One region of the Pseudomonas sp. F2 genome, then DNA from elsewhere that is predicted to be linked to it. Evidence: predicted binding sites of a transcription regulator. Region 1 holds the regulator's gene; the other holds the start of a gene.
The links. Region 1 encodes FliA, which starts transcription of late flagellar genes. Its sites were predicted from a motif close to CTAAAGTTTNNNNNNNNNNNGCCGNTAA; they were not measured.

Region 2: a site for FliA is predicted at 1,631-1,658, ahead of AC193Q_RS20940 (methyl-accepting chemotaxis protein). Genes of this name have one in related genera too.

Annotation. Positions count from the first base shown of each region.
Region 1 covers NZ_CM169904.1:165,512-168,765, forward strand. Annotated here, with positions in the region: gene flhF (flagellar biosynthesis GTPase FlhF) at 1-432, shown strand, start outside; gene fleN (flagellar synthesis regulator FleN) at 546-1,376, shown strand; gene fliA (RNA polymerase sigma factor FliA) at 1,373-2,113, shown strand; gene AC193Q_RS00730 (chemotaxis response regulator CheY) at 2,281-2,652, shown strand; gene AC193Q_RS00735 (protein phosphatase CheZ) at 2,671-3,254, shown strand, end outside.
Region 2 covers NZ_CM169904.1:4,627,188-4,630,441, reverse strand. Annotated here, with positions in the region: gene AC193Q_RS20940 (methyl-accepting chemotaxis protein) at 1-1,515, opposite strand, end outside; gene AC193Q_RS20935 (sigma-70 family RNA polymerase sigma factor) at 1,828-2,328, shown strand; gene AC193Q_RS20930 (FecR family protein) at 2,328-3,254, shown strand, end outside.

The DNA.
Region 1 (3,254 bases):
CGCAAGCGCGTGGTGCTGATCGATACCGCCGGCCTGCAGGCCAGCGATCCGGCGCTGCGCATGCAGCTGGAAAGTCTGGCCGGGCGTGGCATCCGTTCAAAAAATTACCTGGTGCTGGCAACCACCAGCCAGAAACAGGTTCTAACCGCCGCTTATCACAGTTACAAGCGTTGCGGGCTTGCCGGCTGCATCCTGACTAAACTGGATGAGACGGCCAGCCTTGGCGAAGTGTTGAGCCTGGCGATCAGTCATGAACTGCCGGTCGCGTACCTGACCGATGGCCCACGGATTCCGGATGATCTGCATCTGCCGCGCCGTCATCAGCTGGTCAGCCGCGCCGTCAGCGTGCAAATGCAGGAAGAACCCAGCGAAGAAGCCATGGCTGACATGTTCGCTGATATCTACCACAGCCCGACCAAGCAGGTTGGCTGAGGTAATGAACAGTTTTTGTACCTACATCGATGGTCTGCCATGCATTGTTCCGGTTGTGAACGCGCAGCCAGTAATGTGGCCTCCGTCTATGCAAGACAAGGTAAAGAAATAACATGGGCAGCATGCATCCCGTACAGGTGATCGCGGTGACCGGCGGCAAAGGTGGCGTCGGCAAGACTAACGTGTCAGTGAACTTGTCTCTGGCGCTGGCAGAGCTTGGCCGTCGGGTCATGCTGCTGGACGCCGACCTGGGGCTGGCGAACGTCGACGTTCTGCTGGGGCTGACCCCCAAACGCACGCTGGCCGATGTCATCGAAGGCCGCTGCGAACTGCGCGACGTGCTGTTGCAGGGCCCCGGCGGGATCCGCATCGTGCCGGCCGCTTCCGGCACCCAAAGCATGGTGCACCTGAGCCCGGCGCAACATGCCGGTCTGATTCAGGCGTTCAGCGACATCGGCGACAATCTCGATGTACTGGTGATCGACACCGCTGCGGGCATTGGTGACTCGGTAGTCAGTTTCGTGCGCGCGGCGCAGGAAGTGTTGCTGGTGGTCTGCGACGAGCCGACCTCGATCACCGACGCCTACGCGCTGATCAAACTGCTCAATCGCGACTACGGCATGAACCGCTTCCGCGTCCTCGCCAACATGGCGCAGAGCCCGCAGGAAGGGCGCAACCTGTTCGCCAAGTTGACCAAGGTCACGGATCGCTTTCTCGACGTCGCCTTACAATACGTCGGCGCGGTGCCGTACGACGAAAGCGTGCGCAAGGCCGTGCAGAAGCAGCGAGCAGTCTATGAAGCCTTTCCGCGTTCCAAGTGCGCGCTGGCGTTCAAGGCGATCGCGCAGAAGGTCGATACCTGGCCGCTGCCTGCCAACCCGCGTGGGCACCTTGAGTTTTTCGTCGAGCGCCTCGTGCAGCAAACGGCAGGGCCTGTGTTATGACCGCCAGCGGTATGAACTACTACAAGAAATCGGCACGTGACGCGCAGTACGAGTTGATCGAGCGTTACGCGCCACTGGTCAAGCGCATTGCCTATCACTTGCTGGCGCGCTTGCCGGCGAGTGTGCAGGTCGAAGACCTGATTCAGGCCGGGATGATCGGCCTGCTCGAAGTCTCGACCAAATATGACGCCAGCAAAGGCGCCAGTTTCGAAACGTACGCGGGCATCCGGATCCGCGGCGCGATGCTCGATGAAGTGCGCAAAGGGGATTGGGCACCGCGCTCGGTTCACCGCAATACCCGTATGGTCAGCGATGCCATTCGCTCAATTGAAGCTAAAACCGGCCGTGACGCTAAAGATCACGAGGTTGCGGCCGAACTCCAATTGAGTCTCGACGATTACTACGGGATTTTGAATGACACGCTGGGCAGCCGGCTGTTCAGTTTCGACGACCTGCTGCAGGACGGCGAACACGAAGGGCTGCACGAGGATGGCGCCAGTGCTCATCTTGAGCCGTCACGCGATCTGGAAGATGAACGCTTCCAGGCTGCGCTGGCGGACGCGATTGCCAATTTGCCGGAGCGTGAGCGACTGGTGTTGGCGCTGTACTACGACGAAGAACTGAACCTCAAGGAAATCGGTGAAGTCCTTGGCGTCAGTGAATCGCGGGTCAGCCAGTTACACAGCCAGTGCGCGGCCCGCTTGCGGGGGCGTTTGGGGGAGTGGCGAGCGCGCTGAAGGCAGTGTGGGGACACTGCGAACGAGGCTGGTGCGGTGATGAACAGCACCGGTCTTGCTCTGTTGTGCTCCAGACAGTCATCGAGTGCTTTGCCGGATTGATTGAAATGGCGCGTCCAGGTGCTGGGCGCGTTTAAGACTGCTTGGAGGTCGAATTGGACAAGAACATGAAAATCCTCATCGTTGATGACTTCTCAACGATGCGGCGGATCATCAAGAACCTGCTGCGTGATCTGGGGTTCACCAACACCGTCGAGGCCGACGATGGCACCACTGCCATTCCGGTGCTCAACAGCGGAAGCATCGACTTTCTGGTAACGGACTGGAACATGCCGGGCATGACCGGTATCGACCTGCTGCGCCACGTGCGTGCCGATGAAAAACTCAAGCACCTGCCCGTGCTGATGGTGACTGCCGAAGCCAAGCGCGAGCAGATCATCGAAGCGGCCCAGGCCGGCGTCAACGGCTACGTGGTCAAACCTTTCACGGCTCAGGCGCTGAAAGAAAAAATCGAGAAGATTTTCGAACGCATCGGCTGATGAACGCGCGGGGGAGCTATGGAGCATAACGAATCTTCACAGGGCGATTTCGAATCGACCCTGAAAAAACACGCGGTCGAACTGGTCGAGAGCCTTGAAAAAGGCAGGTTCGGCGACGCTGTGCAACTGATCCATGAGCTCAATCAGACCCGTGACCGTGGCCTGTATCAGGAAGTGGGCAAGCTCACACGCGAACTGCACAGTGCGATCGTCAACTTCCAGATCGATCCGCACATGCCGCAGGCCGAGGAAGTGTCGCAAATCACCGACGCCACCGAACGCCTGGGCTATGTGGTCAAGCTGACCGAAGCCGCGGCCAACCGCACCATGGATCTGGTGGAAAGCGCGACCCCGGTGGTCAATGGCCTGGCTGAAGAAGCCCAGGCGCTGAGCACCGATTGGGGCCGCTTCATGCGTCGTGAAGTCGGGGCTGAAGAGTTCCGCGAACTGGCGCGCCGGGTCGACGGTTTTCTGTCACGCAGCAGCACGGACAACCGTGCGGTGTCGAGCAACCTGAACGACATCCTGCTGGCTCAGGATTACCAGGACCTCACCGGTCAAGTGATCAAGCGTGTGACCCAGCTGGTCACCGAAGTCGAAAG
Region 2 (3,254 bases), 1.6 Mb from region 1:
GGTGCGATGCGCGAGGTTACGCACTTCGTCCGCCACCACGGCAAAACCGCGTCCGGCTTCACCGGCACGGGCCGCTTCGATGGCCGCGTTGAGCGCCAGCAGGTTGGTCTGCTGCGAGATGCCTTTGATCACATCGAGGATGTGGCCGATGTTGTCGGTGCTGGCATTGAGGGTTTCGATCTGAGTGCACGACAGGCTGATCTTCTGCGACAGCTCGGTCATCGCCTGAATGGTCTGCTCGACCACCTGACGACCGTCATCAGCCTGTTCGCTCGCGCCGCTGGCGTGTTGCGAAGCGTCGGCGGCGTTGCGGGCGATTTCTTGAGTCGCGGCGCCCAACTGGTTGATCGCGGCGGCCACGCTATTGGTACGGGCGCTTTGTTCGTCGGAACCAATGATCGAGGCGTTGGACGATGCCATCACCCGTTGCGACAGGTCGTGTACATGACGGGTGGCCGACGACACTTCGGAGATCGACGCGTGAATGCGCTCGACGAACTGGTTGAACGAACTGCCCAGTTCAGCGAACTCATCCTTGCCTTGCACGACCAGACGACGAGTCAGGTCGCCTTCGCCCTGGGCGATGTCCTGCATCGCACGACCCATGGTGGTCAGCGGACGCATCAGAACGTTGATCAGCAGGCTCAGCAGCAGCGCAATCGCAGCGACCGCGACGAACATCGCGATCAACGCCGAAGTGCGGAACTGGCTGAGCGCGGCGTAGGCCTTGTCACGATCGATCGACAGGCCGATGTACCAGTCGGCATTCGGCAAGCCGCTGACCGGGGTGAACGACAGGATGCGCTCCTGGCCGTTGAGTACCACGTTCTGGTTGCCCTTCTCGATGCGCACGCCGGCGTTCGGGTAGATGTCCTTGAGGTTCTTCATTACCTGGTCTTTGTCCGGGCTGACGATCACCTGGCCGTCACCGCTGACGAGGAATGCGTGACCGAGGCCACCGAAGTCCACCGAATTGATGATCTTCACCAGGGTTTCCAGGCTCAGGTCACCGCCGACCACACCCAGCAGTTCGCCATTGTTTTTCACCGGCATGGCGATGGTCACCACCAGACCACCGACCGCCGCCATGTACGGCGGCGTCAGCATGGTTTTGTCGGCAGCGACGGCTTGCTTGTACCAAGGGCGCTGACGCGGGTCGTAACCGTCGGGCATCTTCGCGTCAGGGCGCTGGGTGAACACACCGTTGGCTTGACCGACGTAGGTGAACTGGAAGTTCGAGGTGAAGGCCGGTTGATCGACCAGCCCCGGGAAATCGGCGTTCTTGCCCTGATGGGCAACGTTTTGCGCGAGGTTTTCCAGCACCAGAATTCGCCCGCTCATCCAGTTCTGCACGCTGCTGGCGGTCAGATCGCCGGCCTGCTGCACGGACGACTGAAGATTCTGGCCGATGGTGTTGCGCTGCAGATAGTCGTTGTAGAGGGTGAACAAAGCGAAAGCCAGGACCACGACGCCCGAGGCGGCCAACAGGATTTTATGGCTGAACTTGAGATTCATTTCATGGGACTTCTTATGCAAAAGTGGGGATGCGTTCCGGGATGCAACATTCCATGTACAGCGCAGGCGGCGTTCTGACGGCCGCTCTACTTTGGTGCACGCATGTCTCACCAGTCTGTCGGCACGCTTCGGAGAAAACTTAGCGCTTTGCAGGAAATGCACGGTATTTCAGCCAGATTCCCGCCGAACGGCGTGCCAGAGCGTTCGCCGGTCATTTCTTGGTGACTGTTTTTGCAGCGCCGGTTGCAAATTCTGTAGCCCTTGATGACAATGCGACTAATTATCATTTGTGACGTTCGGGCTGTTGCGTTCATGTCCTCACCTGAGTTTGCAGTGCAGGCGCTTTACCGGAGTCATCACGGCTGGCTCAACGCCTGGCTGCGAGCGCGACTGGGCAATGCCGCGGATGCGGCGGATCTGGCCCAGGACACCTTCGTCCGTCTGCTGCAGCGCAGCGAACGCCTGGAACTGAAAGCACCTCGCGCATTTTTACGCACCATCGCCCGTGGTCTGGTGATCGACCTCTGGCGTCGTGAAGAAATCGAACGCGCCTATCTCGAAACCATCGCCCACTTGCCCGAAGCCGAAGCCCCAAGCGCCGAAACCCGCGCGCTGGTAATCGAATTGCTTGAAGACATTGCGCGCATGCTCGAAGGCTTGCGGCCGAAAGTGCGTCAGGCGTTTCTGCTGGCGCAGTGCGAAGGTTTGACCCATAAGCAGATTGCCGCGCGAATGGGCTTGTCTCTGCGCTCAGTCGAACGTTACGTCGCCGCTGCGCTGTATCACTGCTACGTGTTGCGGTACGCAAGTTGATGGCTGTGGATAACAACTCAGCCGGGCGTCGCGCCGAGCCGCCGCAACAAGTGGTCAAGCAAGCCATTCACTGGTTGCTGCGGCTGCGCAACAACCATGGCAATGCGCGCCTGAGTCATCAGTGCGACGCGTGGCGCGCCGAACATCATGAACATGAATTGGCCTGGCAGCGCGTGCAGTCGCTGCAGGCCGAACTGAGCCACAACCTGCGCGCAGCGCCCGGCGCCCAGGTCGCGTTCAATACGCTGGAAAACAGTGCGCAAGGACTGGGCCGGCGACAAGCCTTGAAGCTGCTGTCCGGCGCGGTGCTGATGGGCTCCGCGGCATGGCTGGCCAAGGACACCTCCGTGTGGCAGCAGTGGCGCGCTGATTACGCTACGGCGACCGGCGAGCGTCGCGGGTTCCAGCTGCCCGACGGCACGCGGATCGAGCTGAACACTGCCAGCGCAGTGGATCTGGACTACACCGCGCAGCAGCGGCTGATCAAACTCAATCGCGGCGAAATCATCGTCACATGCGGTGGTAACGATGAAGGCGCGGCGTTCAATCGGGCGCTACGCGTACAAAGTCGTCACGGCGTTTATGAGCCGACCCACGCCCGCTTCATCCTGCGTCAGGACAGTGATTGCACGCGGCTGAGCGTCACCCACGGCCGTGTGACCATTCATAGCGCTGGCACCTTGGTTGAGGCACTCGCCGGGCAGACCTACCTGATCGATCACCACCAGGTACGCCCGGCGCCGCCACCAGATATGGACGCGGGCGCGTGGGTCGACGGTCTGATCGTCACTCGCAATATGCGCCTGGGCGATTTTCTCAACGAGGTCGGACGTTATCGTCCAGGTTTCGTGACGTGCGCGCCGGCGGTGGCAGATTTGCGCCTGTCCGGCGTGTTCCGCCTGGAGGACACCGACAAGCTGTTGGGC